DNA from 4 places in the Streptomyces sp. DT224 genome. Region 2 is predicted to be linked to each of the others. Evidence: riboswitches for the same ligand, from Rfam matches in the RefSeq annotation. Region 2 holds a riboswitch; each other region holds the start of a gene.

Region 1 (7,220 bases), on a different contig from region 2:
CGTGCACCGGCAGGCCCTCGTCGCTGCGGTCGAGGCCGAACACCTCGCAGAGCACGCCGAGTTCGAAGGGATGGACATCGTCGAGCATCAGGGCGGCGACATTGTTCAGCATGGAACCAGTGTGGCAGTAATTCGATGCTGTGTGACAGTCCTGCCACTGCCGCCGTTCCTCCGGAACGAGGACAGTAGAGGCATGAACACATTCCAGAACATCCTCGGCATTTCCGTCCTTTTCGCCCTCGTCCTGCTGCCCGCGCTGGTCGGCATGGCCCGCGAGCGCCGCATCGACCGCGAGCTGCGCGAAGCGGAACAGGACCGGAGCACCCGCCCACCGCAAAGCGCGGACGCCGCGCGGCCGGTGGGGGCCGCACGGCGTCCGTACGTCAGAAGCTGGGCGAGGATCTAGGCTAAAAGTCGTCGTCGAAGGCGACCGTGCCCTCCACGGCCACCTGGTACGCCGAGGGGCGGCGCTCGAAGAAGTTCGTGAGCTCCTGGACGCCCTGGAGCTCCATGAACGAGAACGGGTTCTGCGATCCGTACACCGCCGGGAAGCCGAGCCGGGTGAGCCGCTGGTCGGCGACGCACTCCAGGTACGCGCGCATCGACTCGGTGTTCATGCCGGGCAGCCCCTCGCCGCACAGGTCGCGGCCGAACTGCAGCTCCGCCTCGACGGCCTCCTTCAGCATGTCGGTGACCTGCTGCTGGAGGGCGTCGTCGAAGAGGTCCGGCTCCTCCTTGCGGACCGTGTCCACGACCTCGAACGCGAAGTTCATGTGCATCGTCTCGTCGCGGAAGACCCAGTTGGTCCCCGTGGCGAGACCGTGCAGCAGCCCGCGCGAGCGGAACCAGTACACGTACGCGAAGGCGCCGTAGAAGAAAAGCCCCTCGATGCACGCGGCGAAGCAGACCAGGTTCAGCAGGAAGCGGCGGCGGTCGGCCTTCGACTCCAGCCGGTCGATCTTCTCCACCGAGTCCATCCACCGGAAGCAGAACTGCGCCTTCTCGCGGATGGACGGGATGTTCTCCACGGCCGCGAACGCCGCCGCGCGGTCGTCCGGGTCGGGCAGGTAGGTGTCGAGCAGCGTCAGATAGAACTGGACGTGCACGGCCTCCTCGAACAGCTGCCGCGACAGATACAGCCGCGCCTCGGGGGAGTTGATGTGCTTGTACAGCGTCAGCACCAGGTTGTTGGCGACGATCGAGTCACCGGTCGCGAAGAACGCGACGAGGCGCCCGATCAGGTGCTGCTCGGCGGGCGTCATCCTGGCGAGGTCCGCCACGTCCGAGTGGAGGTCGACCTCCTCCACGTGCCAGGTGTTCTTGATCGCGTCCCGGTAGCGCTCGTAGAAGTCCGGGTAGCGCATGGGCCGCAGGGTGAGCTCGAAGCCCGGGTCCAGCAGGTTCTTCTCGGTGGGGGTGGTGCTCATTACTGGCATGCCTCGCAGGACTCGGGGTTCTCCAGGGAACAGGCGATCGCGTCCGCGTCGGGAGCCTGCGCCTGCTGTACGGGGATGGGGGCGGCGGTCGACGCGGCCCCGGACGCGGCACGGGCGATCCGGGTCGCCGGACGCGACCGCAGGTAGTACGTCGTCTTCAGGCCCTGCTTCCAGGCGTACGCGTACATCGAGGAGAGCTTGCCGATGGTCGGCGTCTCCAGGAACAGGTTGAGCGACTGGCTCTGGTCGAGGAAGGGCGTACGGGCCGCCGCCATGTCGATCAGGCCGCGCTGCGGGATCTCCCACGCCGTGCGGTACAGCGCCCGCACGTCCGCCGGGACCCAGGCGAAGCCCTGCACCGAGCCGTTCGACTCCCGCAGCGCCTCACGCGTCCGCGCGTCCCACACGCCGAGCCGCTTCAGCTCGTCCACCAGATATCCGTTGACCTGGAGGAACTCACCGCTCAGGGTCTCCCGCTTGAAGAGGTTGGAGACCTGGGGCTCGATGCACTCGTAGACCCCCGCGATCGAGGCGATCGTCGCGGTCGGGGCGATCGCCAGGAGCAGCGAGTTGCGCATCCCGGTCTTCGCGATCCGGGCCCGCAGCGCCTCCCAGCGCTCCGGCCAGTTCAGCTCCACGGCGTAGTGGTCCGGGTGCAGCACCCCGCGCGCGGCCCGGGTCTCCGACCAGGCGGGCAGCGGGCCCGACCGCTCCGCGAGGTCGCAGGACGCCTCGTAGGCGGCGAGCATGACGCGCTCGGAGATCCGGGTCGAGAGCGCCCGGGCCTCGGGCGAGTCGAAGGGCAGCCGCAGCTGGAAGAAGACGTCCTGGAGACCCATGGCGCCCAGGCCCACCGGCCGCCAGCGGGCGTTGGACCGGCCGGCCTGCTCGGTCGGGTAGAAGTTGATGTCCACGACCCGGTCGAGGAAGGTCACCGCGGTCCGCACGGTGGCGTCCAGCCGCTCCCAGTCCATCGAGGAGCCCTTGACGAACGCGCCGAGGTTGACCGAGCCGAGGTTGCAGACGGCCGTCTCGCCGTCGTCGGTGACCTCCAGGATCTCGGTGCACAGGTTCGAGGAGTGCACCACCCTGCCCGGCTCGGCGGTCTGGTTCGCCGTGCGGTTGGAGGCGTCCTTGAACGTCATCCAGCCCTGGCCGGTCTGCGCCAGGGTCCGCATCATCCGGCCGTACAGCTCGCGGGCCGGCATGGTCTTGCGGGCCAGGCCCTTCGCCTCGGCCGCCCGGTACGCGGCGTCGAACGCGTCGCCCCACAGGTCCACGAGCTCGGGCACGTCGGCCGGGGAGAACAGCGACCAGGCGGTGTCCGCGTCCACGCGGCGCATGAACTCGTCCGGGATCCAGTGCGCCAGGTTCAGGTTGTGCGTGCGCCGCTGGTCCTCGCCCGTGTTGTCGCGGAGCTCCAGGAACTCCTCGATGTCCGCGTGCCAGGTCTCCAGGTAGACCGCGGCGGCGCCCTTGCGCCGGCCGCCCTGGTTCACGGCCGCGACGGAGGCGTCGAGCGTCTTGAGGAACGGCACGATGCCGTTGGAGTGCCCGTTGGTGCCCCGGATCAGGGAGCCCCGGGCGCGGACGCGGGAGTACGAGAGGCCGATGCCGCCCGCGTGCTTCGAGAGGCGGGCCACCTGGTGGTAGCGGTCGTAGATCGAGTCCAGCTCGTCCAGCGGCGAGTCGAGCAGGTAGCAGGACGACATCTGCGGGTGGCGGGTGCCGGAGTTGAAGAGCGTCGGCGAGGACGGCAGGTAGTCCAGCCGGCTCATCAGCCCGTACAGCGCGGCGACCTCGTCCAGCGCGCGCCCGGAGGTGTCCTCGGCGAGCCCGGAGGCGACCCGGAGCATGAAGTGCTGGGGGGTCTCGATGACCTGGCGGGTGATCGGGTGGCGCAGCAGGTAGCGGCTGTGCAGGGTGCGCAGTCCGAAGTAGCCGAAGCGGTCGTCGGCCCCGTCGGCGAGGGACCGCTCGACCAGGGCGTCCAGCGCCCCCGCGTGCAGCGTCACGAACTCGGCGGTCCGGTCCGCGATCAGGCCCTCGCGGTGGCCCACGGCGACGGACGCGGAGAACGAGGTGGCGCCCTGGCCCGCGGCCTCGTCCGCGATGGTCCGGGTGAGCAGGCGGGCGGCGAGCCGGGAGTAGGCGGGGTCCTCGGCGATGAGGCCCGCCGCGGCCTCGGTGGCCAGCGAGCGCAGCTCGGCCTCGTCCGACCGGGCGTTGCGGCCGCGCAGGGCGGCGGCGGCGACGCGTCCGGGGTCGGTGTCGGGCAGATCGGCGGTGAGGTCGGTCAGGGTCCGCAGCAGTGCGGTGCCCGGTCCGTCGCTCGCGGGTCCGGTGGCTTCGGACTCGGCCGTCTTCGGCGCTGAGGCCGGATCGGCTGGCGCGATGGTCACGTGGTGCTCTCCCTCGCTCGGCTCCGGTCCGGCGGGGAGCGCGGGGGCAGCCGGGCAGGAGGGGGCCCGGGCGGGGCGGCACTCCGTGCGGCGTCCACCGGCCCATCCCACGAGGCCCGGACGTCAGGGCATCCGGTTCGGTCGAGCCGGATGCGCTGTCGGCAGGTCCTCGGACTCCACGGATGCGCGAACGCGCACCGCATACACCGTTGCGGGACAGTTCCGGATTCACACCGGATTCCCCTGCGGCGACAGCGAGCATGAGCATACATGTGGGGGCCGCCCTGCCGGACGGCCCCCACATGTTGTGTCGCGTGCGGTAAAGGTGTGCGGTCAGTGACCGCCCGGCGCCCCCGCCGTGGCCGGCGGCAGCTTCTCCTGGACACCCGGGTCGCCCACGTCCCCGGTGTAGTCGCCCGGGGAGGTCTCGTCGGTGCCTACGGGCGCCTTCACGGCGTTCAGGACGAAGGTGAGGACGACGACGACCACGACGTTCAGCACGAAGGCGGTGAGGCCGATGTAGCCGATCTCGCCGAGGCCCGGGATCTCCTTGGAGGACCCGCCGAAGTGCTTCTGCGTCGGGCTGGCGACCCCGTACGCGGCAGCCGTCCCGTAGATCATGCCGGCCGCCCAGCCGGCGATCAGCGCCCAGCGGTGGAACCACCGGGTGAACAGTCCGCCCACCAGCGCCGGCATCGTCTGGAGGATCCAGATCCCGCCCAGCAGCTGGAAGTTGATCGCGACGGTCTTGTCCATGGTGAGGACGAAGGCGAGCGCGCCGACCTTGACCAGCAGCGAGACCAGCTTGGAGACCTTGGTCTCCTGCTCGGGCGTCGCGTCCGGCTTCAGGAAGTCCTTGTAGATGTTGCGCGTGAACAGGTTCGCCGCGGCGATGGACATGATCGCGGCCGGCACCAGGGCGCCGATGCCGATCGCGGCGAACGCCACCCCCGCGAACCAGTCGGGGAACATGTTCTCGAACAGCTGCGGGATGGCGAGCTGGCCGTTGTCCACCTTCACGCCGGCGGCGATCGCCATGAAGCCGAGCAGCGCGAGCAGGCCCAGCATCAGCGAGTACAGCGGCAGGATGGTGGTGTTGCGGCGGATCACCTCACGACTGCGGCTGGAGAGCGTCGCCGTGATCGAGTGCGGGTACATGAACAGCGCGAGCGCGGACCCGAGCGCCAGCGTGGCGTAACCCCACTGGCCGGCCGCAGCGGGCGCGAGACCGCCCGCGCCCGCCTTGGTGAACTTGTCCTGGGCGGAGGCGAAGATGTCGTCGAAGCCGCCCAGCTTGATCGGGATGTAGATGATCGCCACGGCGATGACCAGGTAGATCAGCCCGTCCTTGACGAACGCGATCAGCGCGGGCGCCCGCAGTCCCGAGGAGTAGGTGTACGCGGCGAGCACCGCGAACGCGATCAGCAGCGGCAGGTCCTTGACGAACCAGTTGGTGTTCTCGCCGCCGCCGACGCCCATCACGTCCAGCACCGCCTGGATGCCGACGAGTTGGAGCGCGATGTACGGCATGGTGGCGAGGATGCCGGTGACCGCGACGGCCAGCGAAAGACCCTTCGAGCCGAACCGGCCGCGGACGAAGTCCGAGGTGGTGACGTACCCGTGCTTGTGCGAGACCGACCACAGGCGGGGCAGGAACGTGAAGATCAGCGGGTACACCAGGATGGTGTACGGCACCGCGAAGAAGCCGGACGCGCCGGCCGCGTAGATCGCCGCGGGCACGGCGACGAAGGTGTACGCGGTGTAGAGGTCGCCGCCGAGCAGGAACCAGGTGACCCAGGTGCCGAACGACCGTCCGCCCAGGCCCCATTCGTCCAGGGTGGCCTCGTTCTCGGCCCTGCGCCAGCGGGCGGCCAGGAAGCCCATGACCGTGACGGCCAGGAAGAAGAAGATGAAGACGCCGAGCGCGATGCCGTTCACACCGTCCTTCATGCGGACGCACCCCCCTTGCGGGCGCGCTGGTCACGCTGCCACAGCTTGTACGCGATCATCGTGAGCGCGGTGGAGATCAGTACCCAGAGCATCTGGTACCAGTAGAAGAACGGGATGCCGATGAAGGTCGGGTCGATCTTCGCGTACGAACTCACCCAGAGCATCGCCACGAACGGCGCGATGAGGCACAGGGCGATGACCACCCGCATCGGTGTGACGGTGGGTGGCTTTCCTTCTGGTTCTTCCGGCATGGCGGCGACTCCGTCCCCTCGCTGATCACCTGTAATGCGCAGGAAATCTAGGCGAGGGACCAGGCCACCGTCACCCCCCGTCCGCATTGCGGTCCGGCAACGGTCTTCACGGACCGGTCGGATGGCCCCAATGGCGGCAAACGTCCGAGGGCTGGTCCGGGCCGAGCCCTGCCGGGGAGCGCCGAACGGCCCCCGGAGGCGGGTCCGGGGGCCGTTCGGGGCACGTGCGTACGAGGGGTCAGTCCAGCGGCCGCTTCAGGCGGGCCACGAACTTGTAGCGGTCGCCGCGGTAGACGGAGCGCACCCACTCGACCGGCTCGCCCCGCTCGTCCAGCGAGTGCCGGGAGAGCATCAGCATCGGCAGGCCCACGTCGGTGCCGAGCAGCCCGGCCTCGCGCGGGGTGGCCAGGGAGGTCTCGATGGTCTCCTCGGCCTCGGCCAGCCGGACGTCGTACACCTCGGAGAGCGCGGTGTAGAGCGAGGTGTACTTGACCAGTGAACGGCGCAGTGCGGGAAAGCGCTTGGCGGAGAGGTGCGTGGTCTCGATGGCCATCGGCTCACCGCTCGCCAGGCGCAGGCGCTCGATGCGCAGGACCCGGCCGCCGGCGCTGATGTCGAGCAGCCCGGCGAGCGTGTCGTCGGCGGTGACGTAGCCGATGTCCAGGAGCTGCGAGGTCGGTTCGAGCCCCTGGGCGCGCATGTCCTCGGTGTACGAGGTGAGTTGCAGGGCCTGGGAGACCTTCGGCTTGGCGACGAAGGTGCCCTTGCCCTGGATGCGTTCCAGCCGGCCCTCGACGACCAGTTCCTGGAGCGCCTGGCGCACGGTGGTGCGCGAGGTGTCGAACTCGGCGGCCAGGGTCCGTTCCGGGGGCACGGGGGTGCCCGGCGGCATGGTGTCCGTCATGTCGAGGAGGTGGCGCTTCAGCCGGTAGTACTTCGGTACGCGCGCGGTGCGCGTCCCGGCGCCCGCACCCGTCTCGTTCTCCGAACTGCCCCCGTCGGCGCCCATGGCCCGCCTTCCCGACTGCTGCGTTGCTGCCGTCACCGGCTCCTCCGTCTGTCGCGGCTCACATGGTGGCACGGTCCGGTCACGGCTCGTCGCCCTCCCTCAGGTGTCGGTCGTATAACGGACGCGAGTGCACTTCTTATACACCCTTGACACCCCTAAAGGTCTAGGCCAA
Region 2 (7,220 bases):
CCCGGGACCGTCAGGGCAGGAAGCGCACCGAGGGCCGCCCCTGCGGGCCGTCCGGTGTCACGACGGACCGCACCCGGTAGACGTCCTCGATCAGCTCCTCCGTGATGACCTGCGCGGGGGGCCCGCCCGCGACCGCCCGTCCGCCGCTGAGCACCACGATCCGGTCGCAGAACATGGCGGCCAGGTTGAGGTCGTGCAGGGCGACGACGGCGGTCAGCGGGAGCGAGGCGACCAGGGAGAGCAGTTCCAGCTGGTGCTGGATGTCCAGGTGGTTGGTCGGTTCGTCCAGCAGGAGTTCACGCGGTCGCTGGGCGAGCGCGCGGGCGATCTGGACGCGCTGGCGCTCCCCGCCGGAGAGCGTGTGCCAGGACTGATCGCGCCGGCCGGTGAGCCCGGTGCGTTCCAGGGCCTCGTCCACCGCCGCCGCGTCCGCGTCCGTCGGCGCCGACCAGGCACGCCGGTGCGGGATGCGGCCCAGGCGTACGACGTCCAGGACGCTCAGCTCGTCCTGGGTGACGGCGTGCTGGTCGACGACCGCGACGCGCCGGGCCACGGCGCGGCGGCCGACGGCCGTGAGGGGGTCGCCGTCCAGCGTGACGACGCCCGCGTGCGGGGCGAGGACCCCGGCGAGGATGCGCAGCAGCGTGGACTTGCCGGAGCCGTTGGGGCCGATCAGGCCCACCGTCGTGCCCGGTTCCGGGGCCAGCGTCACACCGTCCAGCAGGACGCGGCCGCCCGCCTCGCGGCTGACTCCTGCGGCCCGCAGGCCCTCCGCGGCCGTCCCGGTCACGCGGGCCGCCCGGTGCGGTAGAGGACGGCGACGAAGGCGGGCACGCCGATGAGGGCGGTGACGACGCCCACCGGGACCTCCTGCGGGTCGAGGACGGTCCGGGCGAGCGTGTCGACCCAGACCAGGAAGACGGCTCCGGCGAGCGCGGTGACCGGCAGCAGCCTGCGGTGGCCCGAGCCGGTGAGGGCGCGGGCGGCGTGCGGCAAGACCAGCCCGACGAATCCGATGGCCCCGGCCGAGCTGACGAGCGCGGCGGTCAGCAGCGCGGTCGTGCAGAGCAGGACGGTGCGGACGCGTGCGACGTTCACCCCGAGGGCGGCGGCCGCGTCCTGCCCGAAGGCGAAGGCGTCGAGCGTACGGGCGTGGCCCAGGCAGACCAGCAGGCTGCCGGCGAGAACGGCGGAGCAGATCCACACATCGGTCCAGCCCACCCCGCCGAGCGAGCCGAGCAGCCAGAACAGCACGCCCCGGGTCTGCTCGGCGTCGGCGGCCGTCATGACGACGAACGAGGTCAGTGCCGAGAACAGCTGCATCGCGGCGACCCCGGCCAGCACGACCCGGTCGGTGGAGCCGCCCAGGGTATGGCTGAGCAGCATCACCAGCGCGAACGAGCAGAGCGCCCCGATGAACGCCCCGGCCGGCAGCGACACCGCGCCCCCGCCGGCACCGAGCACGACGACCAGGACCGCTCCCGTGGACGCGCCGGAGGAGACGCCGAGGACGAACGGGTCGGCGAGCGGGTTGCGCAGCAGGGACTGCATGACGGTCCCGCAGACCGCGAGACCCGCCCCGCAGACGGCGGCGAGCAGGGTGCGCGGCATACGCAGGTTCCAGATGATGCCGTCGCGGATCGGACTGAGCCGGGCCTCGCCGATGCCGAGGTGCGCGGCGACGGCGGACCAGACGTCCACGACGGAGATCCGGGCCGGCCCGATGGTGACGGCGACCGCGACGGACAGCGCGAGCAGCAGAACGCCGCCGGTCCACAGGAGGCCGCCGCGCAGGCGGCGGGGGCGGACGGACCCGGTGGTCTCCGTCGCCTTCTCGCGCGGTGCGGTGAGCCGGTCGGTGGCCGTCACCCCGCGAGCCCGGACGCCCGCAGCCCGGCGGCCACCAGCTCCACGCCCTCGACCGTGCGGATGGTCGGGTTCATGGCCTGGCCGCTGAGCAGGACGTAGCGCTTGTGGCGTACGGCGTCCATCTTCTTCGTGACGGGGTTGGACTCCAGGAAGGCGATCTTCCCGGCGGCGCTCTCCGCGGTCTGCGACGTGCGGGTGAGGTCGCCGATGACCAGCACGTCCGGGTCGCGGTCGGCGACGGTCTCCCAGTTGATCTGCGGCCATTCCTCGTGCGTGTCGTCGAAGACGTTCTTCAGGCCGAGCTCCCGGGTGATGATGCCCGGCGCCCCGCAGCAGCCCGCCAGATAGGGGGACTCGGAGTTGGCGAACCAGTACAGGACGGAGGTACCGGATCCGTCGACGCCGTCGGCGGCCTCGCGGATCCGGGCGCGGAGCCGCGCGACCAGCTTCTCGCCACGCTCGGGCACGCCGAACACCCGGGCCAGGTCGCGTACTTCGCCGTAGACGCTGTCCATGGTGAGGGCGCCGGTGCGGACGCCGTCGCCGTCCTTGGTGTTGTCCTTGGCCGTGCAGTCGGCGGGCGCGACGTAGGTGGGGACGCCCAGCTCCTCGAACTGTTCGCGCGGGGCGACGCCGCCCTTGGCGAGGGTCGACTCGAAGTCGGCGGCGACGAAGTCGGGCTCCTGGTCGAGGACCTTCTCGGAGGAGGGCCGGTTGTCGGTGAGCCGCTGCACGCCCGTGTTGGCCTTCTCCAGGCCCTTCATCACCGGGTCGGTCCAGGTGGCGGTGGCGGCGATCCGGTCGGCGAGGCCGAGCGAGAGCAGGATCTCCGTCGTGCCCTGGTCGACGGAGACCGCGCGGCGCGGCGCGGCCCGCACGGTGACGGTGCGCCCGCAGTTCTTGAGGGTGACCGGATAGCCGTCCGCCGTGCCCTTGCCTCCGGCCGCTTCGGGCGGGCTTCCCCCGCAGGCCGTCAGCAGCAGGAGCGCGGCGGTGAGCAGGGCGGCGGAACGGGCGGGGCCGGATATCGGCGGCACGGGGTACCTCGGCGTCTCTGGGCCCATGCGCGGGACCCGCTGTACGGTGTCCGCCGCCCGGTCCCGGACGGCGGTCGCCAGCAGGTCTTCGGACTCGGGTTCGCTCGGACGGGACGCCTTCCCGGGAGACGGTGGTCTTCCAGTGGCCGTGGCCCCGCCCGTCCCCCTCACCGCTGCGCGTCAGTTCCGGATTCGCACCGGATTCCCTGACCCCTACGTGGAGTTCGACTGGCTCCGGGGACGCTACCACGGGCGTCCCACGCGGTTCAGCGCCGCCCCCGGGGGCTCAGGGGCGTTGCAGGGCCACCACCGCGTTGTGCCCGCCGAAGCCGAAGGAGTGGCTGACGGCCCGGTGGACGGGCCGCACCAGCGGCACCTTGGTGACGCAGTCGATGTCGAACCCGGGCGCGGGGGCGTCCAGGTTCGCGACCGGCGGAACGACCCCGCGCTGGAGGGTGAGGATCGTCAGCCCCGCCTCGATCGCCCCGGCCGCGCCCATGCAGTGCCCGAGCACCCCCTTGGGGGCGGTGACGGGCGGCCGGTGCGGGTACATCCGGCTGATCAGCGCGGCCTCGGCGGCGTCATTGCGCACGGTCGCGGTGCCGTGCGCGTTGACGTGCTCCACCTCCTCCGCCCGCCAGCCCGCGTTCCGCAGCGCGGCCTCGACGGCGGCCCGGGCGACCCGCCCGTCGGGGTGCGGGCTGGTGGGGTGGTGGGCGTCCGTGGTGGCTCCGGTGCCGGCGAGCAGGGCCCGGGGTTCGACGCCTCTGGCCTCCGCGTCGGCGGCGCGTTCCAGCACCATGACGGCGGCACCCTCGCCCATGACGAGTCCGGCGCGGTCGGCGGCGAAGGGCCGGCTGAGCCGGGACAGGTCGCCGTCCGCGCGGGCGGCCGCTCCTGAGCGGGCGAAGCCGGTCATGGCGACCGGGAAGACGGTCGACTCGGTCGCCCCCGCGACGGCCACGTCGCACTGCCCGGTCACCAGCAGGTCGCGGGCGACGGACAGTGCGGTGACGCCCGACGAACAGGCGGTGCAGGGGGCCATGCTGGGGCCGGTGGCCCGCATCTCGATCGCGATCTCGGCGGCGGGCATGTTGGGGATGGTCAGCAGGACACCGGCCGGCGAGATCGCCTCCGGCCCCCTCCGCTCGAGGACCAGCGCCTGGTCGGTGAGGTGCGCGGAGCCGCCGCTGCTGGTGCCGACGACGACCGCGACCCGGCTGCCGTCCCAGCCGGACGGGTCGAGCCCGGCGTCGGCGACGGCCTCCCGTGCGGCCAGGACCGCGAACTTGACGTACCGGCCCATCCGGAAGGCCGTACGGCGGCCGATCTCGGCGTCCAGGTCGATGCCGTCGACCATGCAGGCGAAGTCGATCGCGCACCCGGCGAGCGCGGGGACGGTGCGGGCCGGGCTCACCGCGGCGCACACCCCGTCCCAGGTGGATTCCGTGTCGTTGCCGACCGGGGTGATCATGCCGAGACCCGTGACGGCGATGGCCGGTGTCCTCATCGGGCGACGCCCGCCGCCGTGTCGAGGTGCTCCGTGAGCTCGGCGAGGGTGGTCCCCCGGGTCAGGATGCCGGTGTCCAGCTCGACCCCGGTGGTCTCCCGGAGGACGACGGCGAACTCGGCGGCCGCCAGGGAGTCCATGTCCAGGCTGTCCATCGTGGAGTCCGGAAGGATCTCGGCCACGGGCACCCTGAAGGTACGGCTGAGTACGTCGGTGATGCGGGGGTGGATCGTGCTCATGGTTCTTCCTTTCCTCGTGCTCACCCGCGTGGGGTGTCCGGCGCCGGCGCGCACGGCCCCGACGCCGGAACAACTGAACAGCGCCGCTCCGGTTACGCCTTGCGGCGAACCGATTCGCCTACGCCCGGCCGGGACGCCCCGGTCCACCGCGCGAACAGGGCGACGGTCGTCCAGTAGGCGAGGAGGACGGCCCCCGCCCCGAGCCCCTGCAGGGCGCGTTCCGCACGGCACGCCCGTGTGCCCCTCATCGCCTCGCCTCCGCGTGCCAGTGGGCCTCCGGATCGTCGTACGCGTCGGCGTAACCGGCGCCCGTGATCGGCCAGTCGGCCAGCATCTCGTCGGGGAAGGCGAAGGAGTCGGCGAGTTCCGGAAGGTGGGGGGCCACCGCGTCGATGAGCCGTTCGATGTGGTCCGTCAGCGCCTCGGCCTGACCGGTGCTCAGATACCCGGCCGCGAGGAGGTCCCCGCTGTCGCGCGCCACCCGGCGCAGGGCGAAGAGCCGGGCCAGCTCGCCGAGCCGGTCCCGGTCCGCCCCGGGGGGCAGCGCCTCGACCGCCTCCGCGTACGCCTCGGCCGCCTGCCGGCAGGCGTGCGCCTCGACCCCGCGCAGCGCGGGCCCCGCCGCGGCGTTCCACCGGCCCAGCGGGTCGCCGTGCGCCGTCCGGGCCGCCCGGGCCCCGGCGCGCGCGAACCACAGCTCCTCGGCGCGGCCCAGGAGCCGGACCAGGAACCGGAGGTCGGTGAGGTCGCCGTGCGCCGGGGCGGCCGGCTCGTACGGCGTGCGGTCGGCGAGCAGGGCGGCGGCGGCCCTGGCGTGGACGGCGAGGTTGTCGCCCTCGGCGGTGATGGCGCCCTCGACTCCGGTGACGAGCGCGGCCATCCCGTTGTTCTCCAGGAGGCCCTGGGCGCCGCAGCGCTCCCGGGACTCCACGATCACGTCCCTGGCCTGCCAGGTGATCCAGCCCTTGGCGATGTCCACCAGCCGCTCGGCCGCCTCCCGCCCGGCCTCCGGCCCCGCCGCGGCCGCCTCCCAGCGGTCCAGGACACGGCGGTGCAGCAGGCTCATGGCGAAGACCGTGGCCATGGCCTCGGCGAGCGGCCCGTGATGGGTGCGGTACGCGAGCACCGGCAGCCGAGCCCCGCGCCCCGCGGAGACGTGGCGGTGGCCGCCGTACCGCACCGCGACGGCCAGCGTGGCGCGCGCCGAGCCGACGGCGCTGGCGCTCATGGAGATCCTGCCGGTGACGACGCGGGCGATGGAGGCGAGGAAGCGGCGTCTGCGGCCCTCGACGGCACTGCGGAAAACCCCGTCGCCGTCGATCCGCCCCTGCGGGCCCGTCAGCAGCGCCTCGCGCCCCACGAAGACGTGGTCGAACGAGGTCAGGCTGTGGTCGACGGGGCTGCCCATGCGCGCCGGGAGCCTGCGCACCCGTACGCCGGGCAGCGGTCCGTCGGCGCCGGTGAGCGGCACCAGCAGCAGGAACACTCCCCGGTCGGCCCCGCCGGCCAGCAGCCGCGCGGCGACGAGCCCCGACTTGGGGCCGCCGGGCCGCCCGGTGTTGGGCATGAACTTCTGCGCCCCGCAGTGCGGGGTGTGCAGCACGAACCCGTCGCGTTCGGCATCGTAGACGGCGGTCGTCTCGACGGCGGCGGCGTCGTTGCCGTGTGCCACCTCCGTACACAGGAAGGTTCCGGTACGCCGCAGCGTCAGGAAGTCCGACAGGTCGCGGGGGCTGTCGGCGATGTGGTCGAGGAGGCTGCCGAGGAAGAGGTTGTAGTGGATGCCCGCGATGGTGGCGAGCGCCGGGTCGATGGGGGCCAGCCACTCGTGCAGGGCCGCCAGCGCCCGGAAGTCGGAGGCCGGGCGGGCGGCACTGTCCAGGGCGTCGTTGAGGGTGCGCAGTCGGGCGTACGCGCGGGCGAGCCGTTCGTCCGGGGTGCCGCCGGCCTCCGGCCCGGGGGGCAGCCGGAACGGGTCGGTGGCGACGAGCCGCCGCCAGAAGCCGTGCTCGCGGCGGGCGTCGGCGCCGAGGAGTACGGAGGTGAGCGGGCGTACGAGGGGATCGGCCTCGGTGAGCGTGGTGGTCATACAAGGCTGAACGACCGGCGTACGGTCAGGACACCGGGCTCGTGCAGATGTTCACCGTCCGGAGGGGCGAGCCCGTTCGAAGCAGAGGGCGACGTTGTGGCCGCCGAAGCCGAAGGAGTGGCTGACGGCCCGCTCGACGCGCAGTCGGCGCGGCTCCTTGGTGACGCAGTCGATGTCCCAGTCGGCGGGCGGGGCGTCCAGGTTGGCGACCGGCGGGACGACCCCGTGTTCGAGGGTGAGCACGGTGGCGGCGGCCTCGATCGCGCCGGCGGCGGCGAGCGTGTGCCCGAGGACGCCCTTGGGGGCGGTGACCGGGGGCCGGTGCGGGAAGAGGCGGGCGATCAGCTCGGCCTCCATCGCGTCGTTCAACGGCGTGGACGTGCCGTGGGCGTTGACGTGCCCGACCTCGTGGGCCGCCCAGCCCGCCGCGTCCAGGGCCGCCTCGACGGCGCGCCGGGCGCCGTGCCCGCCGGGGT
Region 3 (7,220 bases), on a different contig from region 2:
CACTGGCTGACCGGATCGTTGGGTGCCGAGGAGACCAACGCCTCCACCACCGGTCTCTTCGACGCCCGAACCGGCACCTGGTCCCACCACCTCATGAAGCGGCTCTCCCTCGACCCGGGCCTCTTCCCGCCCCTGCGCAGGCCCGGAGACGCGGCGGGTACCCTCCTCCCCCACGTAGCCGCCTGCACCGGACTCCCCTCGCATACGCCGGTGACTACGGTCGCCTCCCACGACACCGCCTCCGCAGTCGTCGCCGTACCCGCCACCGAAACCGGCTTCGCGTACATCTCCTGCGGAACGTGGTCCTTGGCCGGCCTCGAACTCGACGCCCCCGTCCTCAGCGCCGCCTCCCGAGCGGCGAACTTCACCAACGAACGCGGCATCGACGGCACCGTGCGCTACCTGCGCAACATCATGGGCATGTGGCTCCTGGAAGAATGCCGGCGCACGTGGGACAAGGAGGGCCTCCCCACCCACATCCCCACGCTGCTCACCGAAGCCGCGGAGGCTCAACCGTTCGCCGCGGTCCTCGACCCCGACGCCCCGGAGTTCCTCGCCCCCGGCGACATGCCCACCCGCATCCGCGCATACTGCGCCCGCACCGGACAACCCATCCCCGCCACACAGGGCGCCATCGTCCGCTGCATTCTGGAAAGCCTGGCCCTCGCACACCGCCGCGCCCTGCGCCAGGCCGCCGAGCTCGCCGGCCGCGACATCACCCGCATCCACCTCGTCGGCGGCGGATCACGCAACGAACTGCTCTGCCAACTCACCGCCGACGCCACCGGCCTGCCCGTCGTCGCCGGCCCCAGCGAAGCCACCGCACTCGGCAATATCCTCGTCCAAGCCCGAGCCGCCGGCCTGGTGGGCGGCCTTCCCGACATGCGCCGCCTCGTCGCCCGCACCCAGCACCTGCGGCACTACACCCCTCAAGGCAACAGCGCCGCCTGGGACGCGGCCGCCGCCCGAATCGGCGCACCGACGCACCCGATGATCCCGTGACGCCGGAGCCCCAGATCTCCTATCCCAGGCGGCCAGGAGACGGACCACTGCGGTCGCGGGCCCATGGCCCAGGGATTGCCCTCCCACGCCAGCCGGCGCACGGCGGCGGTGCTCACGGAAGTCCCACGCCCCCGAGTGGCGGTCTCGGCAAGCTTGTACGCCTTGATCCGCGGACGCGCCCCGGGAAGGCTGCGACAGCCCTCGGAGGAATCGCAGCTCAGCGCACCCGCCCCCGCGGCTTCAGTCCCACGTCCGGCAGCGCCGGCGCCGGAATGGGCGGCCCGTCGTAGCCGTGTACGGCCCCGAACCGGTCGCCGCCCATCCAGTCCTCCCGGGCCCGGGCGATCTCGTCCTGGGTCCTGCCCACGAAGTTCCACCACATGATCAGCTCCTCCTCGAACGGTTCGCCGCCCAGGAGCATCAGGCCCGCGTCGGACTCCGCGCGGAGCGGGAGCTCGGTGCGGCCGCAGCCGAGGTAGAGCATGGAGCCGGGGAGGACCGGGACGCCGTCGACCTCGGCCTCGCCGGACATCGAGAGCACGGCGTACTCGAAGTCGGGGTCCAGGGGGAGCCGGGCCCGCGCGCCTCGGGTCAGCGAGAGGTCGGCGCCCACGATCGGGGTGTACGCGGTGCCGGGCGAGGTGGCGCCGTCGAGGTCGCCCAGGATCACCGTGGCCGTGAGGCCGGGGGCGGTGACCGCGGGCAGGTCGCTGTGGTGCTGGAAGTGGGGATCCGCGAAGCGGTGCGCGTCCGGGAGCGCCACCCAGAGCTGGGCACCGTGGAGCAGGGCGGCGTGCGGCTTGGGGCTCTCCTCGGAGTGGCTGATCGCGCGGCCGGAGGTCATGAGGCCGAGTTCGCGCGGGCGGATCGTCTGGAGGCTGCCGAGGCTGTCGCGGTGCAGGACCTCGCCCTCGTGCAGCCAGCTGACGGTCTGGAGGCCCATGTGGGGGTGCGGCGGCACCTGCATCCCGGGTTCGTCGGCGATGTCGTCGGGGCCGTAGTGGTCCACGAAGGCCCAGGCACCGACCATCCGGCGGCCCAGGTTGGGCAGCAGCCTGCGGACCTCGGTGGACTCGCCGAGCCGCACCGTGCGCGGGGCCAGCAGTTCGCGTACGGGCTCCGCGACGACGAAACCCCGGCCCCCGCAGACGGTGGGGACGGCCTGGCGATCGAGATTGCTCATGGCGCTCAACCTATTCCGCTGCGGGCGGGGGCGGGTGGCACCCACGCCGGATGATTAGTGGAATGTTAAACCACCTATCGGTGTTGTGCGGATCGGACACCCGCCCGGCCGAGGAGACGACATGAGCGACAGCTACTACGAGTTCGGAACCGCCGCCGAGCGCTGGGAGCGCGCGGGATTCTTCTTCGACGCGAAGGAGTACACGACCGCGGCACGCATCCTGGACGGCCTCGTCGCGGAGGTCCCGGAGCAGGTCGCGCCCCGGCTGCTGCTGGCCCGCGCCTACTACCACTCGGCGAGCCTCGGGCGGGCCGAGACGGAGCTTCGCGCGGTTCTGGAGCGCGATCCGGTGGAGCACTACGCCCGCCTGATGCTCGGCCGGACCCTGGAGCGCCAGGGGCGGCAGGCCGAGGCGGACACACAGCTGCGGCTGGCGGCAGCGCTGTCCGGTGACCTCGGGCCGGCGTGAGCGCGTCCCGGCACCCGCCATATTCCAGGTGCCGGGAACGGCGGCCACGTGATACTCCACAGGACCATGAACGACCTTGAGACGCCGCGCCTGTTCCTGCACCCCATGAGCCCCGCCGACGCCGAGCACGTCGCCGCGGGTTCGCCGCCGGCCGGGGCGCGCTGGGCTCCCGGCTACCCCTCCCCCGGCGAGCGGGGCGCCGCCTCGCGCTTCCTCACGACCTGCGCGGACACCGGCGACCCCACCCCGTTCTGCTCGTACGAGATACGGCTCCGGGCCGATGGTGTGGTCATCGGCGGCATCGGCTTCCACGGGGCGCCGGACGAGCGGGGCGGCGTCACGATCGGGTACGGGCTCGTGGAGTCGGCGCGCGGACGGGGCTATGCCTCCGAGGCGCTGCGGGCGCTGCTCCGGTTCGCGCGGGGACAGGGCGTCGCCCGGGTGCGCGGGGACGCCGACACGGGCAACATCCCCTCGCAGCGGGTCATGGCGGCGGCCGGGATGCGCCTCGTGGGCGAGGACGCCTCGCTCACGTACTACCTGGTCGAGTGGGCGGCGTAGGACGGGCGGAGCCTGCCGGTGACCCACCCGGCGGGCTCCGCCCGTCGCCTCGTCCACGGCGGCCGTCAGCCCACGGCGGCGGCCGTCCGGTTCGTCCGGCCGTCCGCGAGCGCGTCGGCCCTCGGCACCAGCAGCCGTTCGGTGAGGTGGCCGAAGAGCAGGCCGAACGCGGTCCACAGCGTGGCCTGCACCGCGAGCGTGGCCAGCCGGAACTGCCACAGCAGCGTGGCCGGGAAGTCCGTGCCGACCTCGTTGAACGAGGGCAGGAACACATAGGCGAGGGCGATCAGCAGGACGTAGCCGGCCGCCGCCGCGACCGTCGCGTTCCAGTTGCCCAGGCGGCGTGCCAGCCGCCTGCCGGCGATGACGGCGGCGACCGCGAGCAGCACGCTGAGGGCGACCATCAGGAAGAACAGCGCGGTGCGTTCGCCGATGGTGTCGGGGTTGCCGACGGCCGGCGGGTTGGCCGGGTACTTCAGGAACGGCACGACGTACACGCTGAGCAGCGCGGCGCCCGAGATCAGCGCGGCCGTGACCCTGGGGCCGAACCGGCCCATCCTGCCCAGCGCATAGCAGAAGACGAGCGCGGCGATGCCGCCGGCCGCGACGCCGAAGACGAGCACCCCGGTGGCCAGGCCGGCGGTGGACTGCACGCCCCTGCTGACGAGTTCCTCGCCGGCGCCGTGGTGGTGGCCGTGGGCGCTGTGCGCGGCCTCTTCGATGGCGATGGCCGCGTCGACCCTGGACTCGCCGAGGAAGTAGGCGACGAGCAGCGCGAGCGCCCCCGCGGCCAGTCCGGCGAGCATGCCGCGGATCAACAGGGCTCTGACAGATATGGAGTTCATGAGGGATTCCCCTGGATCAGCCGGTGGGGCGGTCAGTGGCAGGGGAAACCGAGCAGGTGACGGCCGTCGTGGACCCACTCGTGGACGCCTTCGCCCGAGATGAGGGCCGTGGCCCCCTGTTCGGCGCCGACGAAGTAGAGCAGGACCAGCATGAGGATGCCGAAGAAGACCGCCCAAGGAGCAATGGCCTTCAGGGAGATGGGGGTGATGGCGGGTGCGCCGGTTGCGGGGGCAGCACTCTGTGCCATGGCAGAACCTCCTGTGGGAACACGCGTCCCGTTCGTGGTGCCTGAGACGAGGGTGCTGGGTCTGACTTCCCGCGTGCGCGGGTACACAGTGGCGCGACCGTGCCGGATTCTCACCGGACTTCCGTCACACCCTCGTCATGTCGTCGCGACCATACCGCCTGGGCACCGGGCTCCGCCATGCCCCCTGCAAGCGGCCGGTGGGACCCGGATGCCATGGTGTGCTGGGCCGCGGGGCCTGTGTTCCGGGAGTTGAGGGCGGGTATGACGGTACGGGTGATGCTGATCTCACCGGCAATGAACGCGGCGTTGCGTGAGGCCCGGTTCGCCGGTGACGCCACGCTCGACGTGTCGGGTGTGCGTACGGCACGACTGGCCGCACCACACGTCCCGGACGCGGACCGGGCGGTGCACGGCCCGTCCCAGCGGTGCGCCCGTACGGCGGCGGCACTGGGCCTGCGCTCGATGGGCGAACCCGCGCTTCGTGATTGGGAGTTGGGCCGCTGGACGGGTGCCCGGCTGGACGAGGTGAGCACGCGCGAGCCGGCGGAAGTGGCCGCCTGGCTGGCCGACCCCTCGGCCGCCCCGCACGGCGGCGAGTCGCTGCTCGGCCTGTGCGCGCGGGCGGGGGCCTGGCTCGACTCGCTGAGCGGTGCCGGCCGGGTGCTGGCCGTCGCCGAACCGTCCTTGGTGCGTGCGACCGTGGTCCACGCGCTCGCGCTGCCGCCACCGGCGTTCTGGCGCCTCGACGTCGCCCCGCTCACGCTGACGGAGCTGAGCGGCCGGCCGGGGCGCTGGAACCTGCGCGTGGGGCGGCCGCTCGCCCCGCCGGGCCCGGCTACCCCCGGTACGTCTCCAGCAGCCTCAGCCACACCTCGCTGATCGTCGGGTAGGAGGGGACCACGTGCCACAACCGGTCGACGGGGATCTCGCCCGCGACCGCCATGGTCGCCGAGTGGAGCAGTTCGCCGATGCCGGGGCCGACGAAGGTGACACCCAGCAGGACTTCGCGGTCGAGGTCCACCACCATGCGGGCACGGCCCCGGTAGCCGTCCGCGTACAGGCCCGACCCGGCCACGGAGGCGAGGTCGTAGTCAACGGCGCGGACGCGGTGGCCGGCCTGTTCCGCCTCGGCCAGGGAGAGGCCCACCGAGGCGGCCTCCGGGTCGGTGAAGACGACCTGCGGGACAGCCCCGTGGTCGGCGGTCGCCGCGTGGGCGCCCCAGCGGGCGGTGTCCAGTGGCCTGCCCTGCGCGCGGGCCCCGATCGCGTCGCCCGTGATGCGTGCCTGGTACTTGCCCTGGTGGGTCAGGAGCGCGCGGTGGTTGACGTCGCCGGCCGCGTAGAGCCAGTCCGTGCCCTCGACCCGGCAGGTGTCGTCGACGGTGAGCCAGGAGCCGGGTTCCAGGCCGACCGTCTCCAGGCCCAGGCCGTCGGTGCGCGGGGCGCGACCGGTGGCGAAGAGGACCTCGTCGGCCTCGACGCTCTCGCCGTTGTCGAGTTCCACGGTGACCGGTCCTTCGCCGTCCGGGCGGCGTACGGCGGTGGCCGAGACTCCGGTACGGATGTCCGCGCCGGCCCCGGTGAGCGCCTCGGCGACCAGCTCGCCGGCGAACGGCTCCATCCGGGGCAGCAGCCCCTGGCCGCGCACGAGCATGGTGACCTCCGCGCCGAGCGCGTTCCACACGGTGGCCATCTCGACGCCGACGACTCCCCCGCCCACCACGACGAGCCGGCCGGGGACCGCCTTGGCGCTCGTCGCCTCGCGGCTGGTCCAGGGGCGGGCTTCCTCGATGCCGGGCAGGCCGGGGACCACGGCCCTGCTGCCCGTGCAGACGGCGACGGCGTGCCGGGCGGTGAGCCGGTGCTCCGTGCCGTCGGGCGCGGTGACGGTGACCTGCTTGACGCCGGTCAGCCGGCCGTGGCCGCGGAAGATGTCGGCCCCGATCCCGTCGAGCCAGGCGACCTGCCCGTCGTCCTTCCAGTGCGAGGCGTACTCGTCGCGGTGGGCGAGGACGGCGGCGGCGTCCAGCGGTCCCTGGACGGCGCCGCTCAGGCCGGGGACGCGGCGGGCGTCGGCGCGGGCGACCACGGGTCGCAGGAGCGCCTTGCTCGGCATGCACGCCCAGTAGGAGCACTCACCGCCGATCAGCTCCGACTCGACCACCGCGGTGGTCAGCCCGGCGGCCCGGGCCCGGTCCGCCACGTTCTCACCCACCGGACCTGCTCCGATGACCACGACGTCGTACTCGACGGGCTCCGCTCCATGTGTCATGCGGCTCATTCTGGCGGGGGGTGTGGGCGTCGGCCACATGGGCAGGCACGGAATAGCACGAGATCGGGCACCGTTGACCCGGACACGTCTCATACGGGCACAGGAAGAGGGAGCAACGCATGAGCACCGTAGAGCTCACCAAGGAAAACTTCGACCAGGTCGTCAGCGACAACGAGTTCGTCCTGATCGACTTCTGGGCTTCCTGGTGCGGCCCGTGCCGGCAGTTCGCCCCGGTGTACGACGCGGCGTCCGAGCGCCACACGGACCTGGTCTTCGCGAAGGTCGACACGGAGGCGCAGCAGGAGCTGGCGGCGGCCTTCGAGATCCGGTCGATCCCCACGCTGATGATCGTGCGGGACAACGTGGCGGTCTTCGCGCAGCCCGGCGCACTGCCGGAGGCGGCTCTGGAGGACGTGATCGGCCAGGCCAGGAAGCTGGACATGGACGAGGTGCGCAAGGCCGTCGAGGCCGAGCAGCAGAAGGGCGAGGCGGAGGGGCAGCAGCAGTAGCACCGCCTGCCCCCGCGGGGCTGCCTCAGGTGTCGGCCGCGCGCTCCGCGACCCGGGCCGAGAGCCCGTACGGGAGTTCCGACCCGTCGACGAGGAGGCCCTCGACGGCTTTGGTCCTCGGGTCGATGTCC
Region 4 (7,220 bases), on a different contig from region 2:
GTTCGCTGGTGGGAGCGAGTGTCCCGAAGGTCTGGTTGCCTTCCGGATCGACGCCGGTCAGGTCCTCGGGGCCCAGCTGGTCGTACGCCACTGCGCTGGGGGTGACCAGCACCGTGTCGCCGATCCGCAGCGAGACGTTTCCGGAGGTTCCGACGACCAGGCCCTCGGCCGCCGTGCGGCGCGCCGCGGCGACGACCGCCTCCCATCCCCGGGCGATCGCGTCGTGCTCTCGGTCACTCATACGAAGATCCTTTCCGGCCCCGCCCCGGGCGCCGCCCGGCCACCGCTCCGGGGGTCACCGCAGCGTCCTGCTCAGTTCATCTTCCGTTCACTCAAGTTGCCTACGTTCCACGTGCCAATGACGTCGAACGATTGCCTGGGTAAATGGAACACATCACGCTGCTGCTCGCGATAGTGATCGTGACAGCTCTAGTGTTCGATTTCACGAACGGTTTCCACGACACCGCCAACGCGATGGCCACGACCATCTCGACCGGCGCACTCAAACCCAAGACGGCGGTCGCGATGTCCGCCGTTCTGAATCTGGTCGGCGCGTTCCTGTCCGTGGAGGTCGCCAAGACGATCTCCGGCGGGATCGTCAACGAGGACGGCCTCAGAACCGAGGTCATCTTCGCGGCGCTCGTCGGCGCCATCCTGTGGAATCTTCTGACCTGGCTGGTCGGGCTCCCGTCCAGCTCCTCCCACGCACTGTTCGGCGGCCTCATCGGCGCCGCGGTGATGTCCGCCGGCTGGTCGTCGGTCAACGGGGGCACCGTCGTCACCAAGGTGCTGCTGCCCGCCGTCGCCGCCCCGATCGTGGCCGGCGTGGCCGCGCTCCTGGCCACCCGGCTCACGTACCGGATCGGCGGGAAGATCCGGAACGACGCCCAGGAGAAGGCCACCGCCAAGGGCTACCGGGCCGGCCAGATCGCCTCGGCCGGGCTCGTCTCGCTCGCCCACGGCACCAACGACGCGCAGAAGACCATGGGCATCATCACTCTCGCCCTGGTCACCGGCGGCGTCCTCTCCCCCGGCTCCAACCCGCCGGTCTGGGTCATCGTCAGCGCCGGCCTGGCCATCGCGCTCGGCACGTACCTCGGCGGCTGGCGCATCATCCGCACCATGGGCAGCGGCCTGACCGAACTGAAGCCCCCGCAGGGCTTCGCCGCCCAGACCAGCGCGGCCACCGTCATCCTGGCCTCCTCGCACCTCGGCTTCTCCCTCTCCACCACGCAGTCCTGCTCCGGGGCCGTGATGGGCGCGGGCCTCGGCCGGGCCGGGGGTGTGGTCCGCTGGTCCACCGCCACCCGGATGTTCGTCGCCTGGGGCCTGACCCTGCCGGCGGCCGGTCTGGTCGGCGCGGGTGCGGAGTTCCTGACGAAGCAGGGCACCTGGGGCGTCGTGGTCGTCGCGGCCCTCCTGGTCGCCGGTTCCGGGGCGATCTGGGTGCTCTCGCGCCGCACGCCCGTCGGCCACGGCGATGTCGCGCCCGGCACCGAGGACGCCGCCCCGGCCGAGCCCGCGGGTGTCGTCACCCAGGCCATCGCGGCCGTGAGCCCGCCGCCCACCGCGGCCCAGGCGCACGACCTCGCCGCCACCATTCCGGCGCCCGCCGGTCCCGTCGCCGCCGATCCGGCCCGACCCGCCACGGTCTGACAGACCCCGGTACTCCGGTAAGGACACCCCGTATGAACATCGACTGGGCAGCTCTGGGCACCGTCTTCGGCGTCTCCCTCGTCACCACCGTCGCCCTGGTGGGCCTCTTCACGCTCGGCATCGTCGGCCTCTCCAAGCAGCCGGAGCCGGCTGCCGGGGGCGGTCCGGCGGGCTCCTCGCTCCTGCTGGCGCGCGCCGGGGCGTACGTCTGCTTCGGGCTGTGCGCGGCGGCGGTCGCGTACGGGATCTATCTGATCGTCGCCTGACGCACCGCCTCCCCCGGGCCGGACGCACCTCGTGCGCGTCCGGCCCGATGTGCGTCCGCCCCCACCGTGCCGCCGCAGGTCAACGGCGAGTTGACGGGCGTTCGCGGGGCGTGGTGGACTGCCGGAGCCATTACGGCGACAGCAGAGGAAGCCGGTGCGAATCCGGCGCGGTCCCGCCACTGTCACCGGGGAGCGGTCCCCCACCGCACGTCACGGCCCGCGCGAGCGGGCTGGAAGACCGGGGTCCCGCCGATCCGGAAGCCAGGAGACTCTCGTCGCCGTCACGTCGAACCAGGGCGCGGACCCTGAGTGAGGACATACCGCCATGCCCGGCTGCCGTGCGACCTTCTCCCCACGCCCTCTGTCGGCAGCCTCGGGTGCGGTCGGCTGAACCGTGCGTGCCGATCGCATCTACGCGTACGGCGCCACCGCCGGCCTGATCGCCGACCTGCTGCTCGGTGACCCCCGCAGGGGGCACCCGGTCGCCGCCTTCGGGCGGGCCGCCGCGGCCGTCGAGGACCGGCTCTGGCGCGACCATCGCGGCCGGGGCGCCCTGCACACCCTGATCTGCGCGGGGGGCGCCGCCGGGAGCGCCGCGCTCGCCGCCCGCGCCCTGCGCCGCCGTCCCGTCGCCTCCGTGGCCCTGACCGCCGCCGCCACCTGGTTCGTCGTCGGCGGTACGTCGCTGGGGCGCGAGGCCCGGGCCATCGGCGGGGCGCTCGCCGCCGGCGACATCGAGTCGGCCCGGGAGCGGCTGCCCCACCTGTGCGGGCGCGACCCACAGGCGCTGGACGGCCCCGGGATCGCGCGTGCCGTGGTGGAGTCCGTCGCCGAGAACACCTCGGACGCCGTGGTCGGCGCCCTCGTCTGGGGCGCCCTCGCCGGGGTCCCCGGGCTCGTCGGCTTCCGCGCCGCCAACACGCTCGACGCGATGGTCGGCCACAAGTCGCCCCGTTACCTGCGGTACGGCTGGGCATCCGCCCGGCTGGACGACCTCGCCGGCTGGCCCGGAGCCCGGCTCACCGCCCTGCTCGCCGTGGCCTCCGGCGGCCGCCCCCGGGAGGCGGTACGGGCCTGGCGGGCCGATGCCGCGAAGCACCCGAGTCCCAATGCGGGGCCCGTGGAGGCGGCGTTCGCCGGGGCGCTCGGCGTACGGCTGGGCGGGACCCTCGCGTACGGGGGGCGCGTCGAGCACCGGCCCGTGCTCAACGGGGAGGCGGGCCGTGCCGTGGAGACCGGGGACATCGAGCGCGCCGTGCGGCTCTCGCGCCGGGTGGGCGTGCTCGCCCTCGGCGTCGGCGTGGCCGCCCGGCTGGGCGCGGGGGCGGTCGCGCGCCGGATCGCGGGACGGACCGGGAGACCTCAAGGACGGAGAACGATATGAGCGGCGGACTGCTGGTCGCCGGAACCACGTCGGACGCGGGCAAGAGCGTCGTCACGGCGGGCATCTGCCGCTGGCTGGTGCGCCGGGGGGTGAAGGTCGCCCCGTTCAAGGCGCAGAACATGTCACTGAACTCCTTCGTCACCCGCGAGGGCGCCGAGATCGGCCGGGCCCAGGCGATGCAGGCCCAGGCCGCCCGCGTCGAACCGACCGCCCTGATGAACCCGGTGCTGCTCAAGCCCGGCGGCGACCGCTCCAGCCAGGTCGTCCTGATGGGGCGGCCGGTCGGCGAGATGAGCGCCCGCGGCTACCACGGCGGACGGCAGGAACAGCTGCTGTCCACCGTCACGGACTGCCTGGAGCAGCTGCGGAGCACGTACGACGCGGTGATCTGCGAGGGCGCCGGCTCACCCGCCGAGATCAACCTGCGGCGTACGGACATCGTGAACATGGGCATCGCCCGGGCCGCGCGCTTTCCGGTCGTGGTGGTCGGGGACATCGACCGGGGCGGGGTCTTCGCCTCCTTCTTCGGCACGACCGCGCTGCTCGCGCCCGAGGACCAGGAGCTGATCGCGGGGTATCTGGTCAACAAGTTCCGGGGCGACGTCTCGCTGCTGGAACCGGGCCTGGACATGCTGCGCGACCTGACGGGCCGTCCCGCATACGGGGTGCTGCCCTTCGCTCACGGGCTCGGCATCGACGAGGAGGACGGCCTGCGGGTGTCGCTGCGCGGCACCGTACGCGAGTCGGCGGTCGCCCCGCCGCACGGCGAGGACGTCCTGCGCGTCGCCGTGTGCGCCATCCCGCTGATGTCGAACTTCACGGACGTGGACGCGCTGGCCGCCGAACCGGGCGTCGTCGTGCGGTTCGTGGACCGGGCCGAGGAGCTGGCCGACGCCGACCTCGTCATCGTGCCGGGCACCCGGGGCACCGTGAAGGCGCTCGCCTGGCTGCGCGAACGCGGGCTCGCCGACGCGCTGCGGCGGCGCGCCGCCGAGGGCCGGCCGGTGCTCGGCATCTGCGGCGGCTACCAGATCCTCGGGGAGCACATCGAGGACGAGGTCGAGTCGCGCGCCGGGCGGGTCGACGCGCTCGGCCTGCTGCCCGTGCGCGTCCGCTTCGACCGCGAGAAGACCCTCGCCCGGCCGTCCGGCCAGGCGCTCGGCGCGCCCGTCGAGGGGTACGAGATCCATCACGGCGTCGCCGAAGTGGGCGGCGGGGAGCCGTTCCTGACGGACGGCCGGGGCACCCCGCTGGACGGCTGCCGGTCCGGTGCCGTCTGGGGCACCCACTGGCACGGTTCGCTGGAGAGCGACGCCTTCCGCCGCCTCTTCCTGGCCGAGGTCGCCCGGCTCACCGGCCGCCGCTTCGTGCCCGCGCCCGACACCTGCTTCGCCGGCCTGCGCGAGGAACAGCTCGACCGCCTCGGCGACCTGATCGAGGAACACGCGGACACCGACGCGCTGTGGCGGCTCATCGAGTCGGGCGCGCCGTCCGGTCTGCCGTTCATCCCGCCGGGAGCGCCCGCCACCCCCGTCAAGGAGGCCCTGTGAGTACGCCTTACCCCTTCACCGCCATCGTCGGCCAGGACGACCTGCGGCTCGGGCTGCTGCTCAACGCGGTCAGCCCGGCCGTGGGCGGGGTCCTGGTCCGCGGCGAGAAGGGCACCGCCAAGTCGACCGCCGTACGCGCGCTGGCCGCGCTGATGCCGGAGGTCCCCGTCGTGCCGGGGTGCCGCTTCTCGTGCGACCCCGCCGCGCCCGATCCGGCGTGTCCGGACGGCCCGCACGAGGACGTCTCCGGCGTGTCGCGGGCGGCGCGGACCGTGGAGCTGCCGGTCGGCGCCTCCGAGGACCGGCTCGTCGGGGCGCTCGACATCGAACGGGCCCTCGCGGAGGGCGTCAAAGCCTTCGAACCGGGGCTGCTCGCGGACGCGCACCGCGGAATCCTGTACGTGGACGAGGTCAACCTCCTCCACGACCATCTGGTCGACCTCTTGCTGGACGCCGCGGCCATGGGGGCCTCGTACGTGGAGCGCGAGGGCGTCTCCGTACGGCACGCGGCGCGGTTCCTGCTCGTCGGGACGATGAACCCGGAAGAGGGCGAGCTGCGCCCCCAACTGCTCGACCGGTTCGGGCTGACCGTCGAGGTCGCGGCGTCCCGGGAGACGGACCAGCGGGTGGAGGTGGTGCGGCGGCGGCTCGCCTACGAGGACGACCCGGCGGCCTTCGCGGCGCGCTGGGCCGGCGAGGAAGCGGAGTTGCGGGACCGGATCACGGCCGCGCGGGCGCTGTTGCCCGACGTGGTGCTCGGCGACAAGGCGTTGCGGCAGATCGCGGCGACCTGCGCGGCCTTCGAGGTCGACGGGATGCGCGCGGACATCGTCATGGCCAGGACCGCGACCGCGCTGGCCGCGTGGGCGGGGCGCACCGACGTAGGTGCCGAGGACGTCCGGCAGGCGGCGCTGCTCGCGCTCCCCCACCGGCGCAGGCGGAATCCCTTCGACGCGCCGGGCCTCGACGAGGACAAACTGGACGACACGCTGGAGCAGAACGGCGGCGGGGACGACGAGCCGGAGCCGGACGGGCCTGGTGGCGGCGGGGGCGGCGGGGGCCTTCCGCCCCAGGGGGACGGGCCCGACACGCCGCCCGCGCCCGCCGACGGGGCGGACGACACGCCCGGGGTCCCCTTGCCCGGGCAGGGCGGCGAGCAGCAGCCCGTACGGGCCGGTGAGCCGTTCCGTACGAAGATGCTGAGCGTGCCCGGTCTCGGCGAGGGCGCGGCGGGGCGGCGGTCCCGGGCGCGCACCGAGCACGGGCGGACGACGGGCGCGCGGCGGCCCGAGGGCGCGCTGACGAAGCTGCATCTGGCGGCGACGGTCCTGGCCGCCGCCCCGCACCAGCGGGCACGGGGCCGGTCCGGCCGGGGGCTCGTGGTGCGGCGGGACGACCTGCGGCAGGCGACGCGGGAGGGGCGCGAGGGCAACCTCGTGCTGTTCGTCGTGGACGCCTCCGGGTCGATGGCCGCCCGGCAGCGCATGGGCGCCGTGAAGGGCGCGGTGCTGTCCCTGCTGATGGACGCCTACCAGCGGCGCGACAAGGTCGGTCTCGTCACCTTCCGGGGCCGGGGCGCGGAGGTGGCGCTGCCGCCGACCTCGTCGGTGGACGCGGCGGCGGCCCGGCTCGCATCGCTGCCGACGGGCGGGCGCACCCCGGTGGCCGCCGGGCTGCTGAAGGCGCACGACGTGCTGCGGGTGGAGCGGCTGCGCGACCCGTCCCGGCGGCCCCTGCTGGTCGTGGTGACGGACGGGCGGGCGACCGGCGGGCCGGACCCGGTGGCGCTGGCCGCGCGGGCCGCCCGGCTGCACGCGGCCGAGGGCACGGCGTCGGTCGTCGTGGACTGCGAGGCGGGTCCGGTACGGCTGGGGCTCGCGGCGGATCTCGCGGCCCGGCTGGGCGGCACCGCCGTCACGCTGGACGAGCTGCGCGCCGAGTCGATCGCCGGGCTGGTCAAGGACGTCCGGGGCGCGGGCCGCGGGCACACCGACAGGAGGGTCGCGTAATGCCGCAGGGACAGCCGGAGAGCGTGCCGGACGACGGACTCACCACCCGGCAGCGGCGCAACCGGCCGCTGCTGATGGTGCACACCGGCATCGGCAAGGGGAAGTCGACCGCGGCCTTCGGGCTCGCGCTGCGCGCCTGGAACCAGGGGTGGCCCATCGGGGTCTTCCAGTTCGTCAAGTCGGCGAAGTGGAAGGTCGGCGAGGAGAACGCCCTGAAGGTACTCGGCGCGAGCGGCGAGGGCGGTTCCGTCGCCTGGCACAAGATGGGCGAGGGCTGGTCCTGGGTCCAGCGCGACGACCAGACGGACAACGAGGCGAAGGCCCGCGAGGGCTGGGAGCAGGTCAAGCGCGACCT

Evidence for each region. A riboswitch is a leader RNA that binds a small molecule or an ion and turns the genes downstream of it on or off. The one in region 2 is predicted to bind cobalamin.
Region 1: another riboswitch for cobalamin. It lies ahead of ACLQ2N_RS00825 (ribonucleoside-diphosphate reductase subunit alpha); the one in region 2 lies ahead of ACLQ2N_RS11675 (ABC transporter substrate-binding protein).
Region 3: another riboswitch for cobalamin. It lies ahead of ACLQ2N_RS29010 (CbtB domain-containing protein); the one in region 2 lies ahead of ACLQ2N_RS11675 (ABC transporter substrate-binding protein).
Region 4: another riboswitch for cobalamin. It lies ahead of ACLQ2N_RS18510 (cobalamin biosynthesis protein); the one in region 2 lies ahead of ACLQ2N_RS11675 (ABC transporter substrate-binding protein).

What each region holds. Positions count from the first base shown of each region.
Region 1 covers NZ_JBNCLI010000001.1:174,558-181,777, forward strand. Annotated here, with positions in the region: gene ACLQ2N_RS00810 (GlxA family transcriptional regulator) at 1-112, opposite strand, end outside; gene ACLQ2N_RS00815 (hypothetical protein) at 194-406, shown strand; gene ACLQ2N_RS00820 (ribonucleotide-diphosphate reductase subunit beta) at 408-1,427, opposite strand; gene ACLQ2N_RS00825 (ribonucleoside-diphosphate reductase subunit alpha) at 1,427-3,838, opposite strand; cobalamin riboswitch at 3,982-4,106, opposite strand; gene mctP (monocarboxylate uptake permease MctP) at 4,172-5,788, opposite strand; gene ACLQ2N_RS00835 (DUF3311 domain-containing protein) at 5,785-6,039, opposite strand; gene ACLQ2N_RS00840 (GntR family transcriptional regulator) at 6,278-7,048, opposite strand.
Region 2 covers NZ_JBNCLI010000004.1:298,654-305,873, reverse strand. Annotated here, with positions in the region: gene ACLQ2N_RS11685 (ABC transporter ATP-binding protein) at 11-790, opposite strand; gene ACLQ2N_RS11680 (FecCD family ABC transporter permease) at 787-1,869, opposite strand; gene ACLQ2N_RS11675 (ABC transporter substrate-binding protein) at 1,866-2,906, opposite strand; cobalamin riboswitch at 2,983-3,139, opposite strand; gene ACLQ2N_RS11670 (beta-ketoacyl-[acyl-carrier-protein] synthase family protein) at 3,193-4,416, opposite strand; gene ACLQ2N_RS11665 (acyl carrier protein) at 4,413-4,655, opposite strand; gene ACLQ2N_RS11660 (acyl-CoA dehydrogenase) at 4,900-6,744, opposite strand; gene ACLQ2N_RS11655 (beta-ketoacyl-[acyl-carrier-protein] synthase family protein) at 6,796-7,220, opposite strand, start outside.
Region 3 covers NZ_JBNCLI010000012.1:213,597-220,816, reverse strand. Annotated here, with positions in the region: gene ACLQ2N_RS29035 (rhamnulokinase) at 1-1,002, shown strand, start outside; gene ACLQ2N_RS29030 (pirin family protein) at 1,220-2,185, opposite strand; gene ACLQ2N_RS29025 (tetratricopeptide repeat protein) at 2,307-2,654, shown strand; gene ACLQ2N_RS29020 (GNAT family N-acetyltransferase) at 2,721-3,215, shown strand; gene ACLQ2N_RS29015 (CbtA family protein) at 3,281-4,060, opposite strand; gene ACLQ2N_RS29010 (CbtB domain-containing protein) at 4,093-4,308, opposite strand; adenosylcobalamin (AdoCbl) riboswitch at 4,354-4,445, opposite strand; gene ACLQ2N_RS29005 (histidine phosphatase family protein) at 4,570-5,187, shown strand; gene ACLQ2N_RS29000 (dihydrolipoyl dehydrogenase family protein) at 5,144-6,580, opposite strand; gene trxA (thioredoxin) at 6,700-7,089, shown strand; gene ACLQ2N_RS28990 (hypothetical protein) at 7,115-7,220, opposite strand, start outside.
Region 4 covers NZ_JBNCLI010000007.1:49,286-56,505, forward strand. Annotated here, with positions in the region: gene ACLQ2N_RS18495 (class II aldolase/adducin family protein) at 1-241, opposite strand, end outside; gene ACLQ2N_RS18500 (inorganic phosphate transporter) at 385-1,656, shown strand; gene ACLQ2N_RS18505 (hypothetical protein) at 1,689-1,922, shown strand; cobalamin riboswitch at 2,068-2,193, shown strand; gene ACLQ2N_RS18510 (cobalamin biosynthesis protein) at 2,317-3,306, shown strand; gene ACLQ2N_RS18515 (cobyric acid synthase) at 3,303-4,856, shown strand; gene ACLQ2N_RS18520 (putative cobaltochelatase) at 4,853-6,865, shown strand; gene cobO (cob(I)yrinic acid a,c-diamide adenosyltransferase) at 6,865-7,220, shown strand, end outside.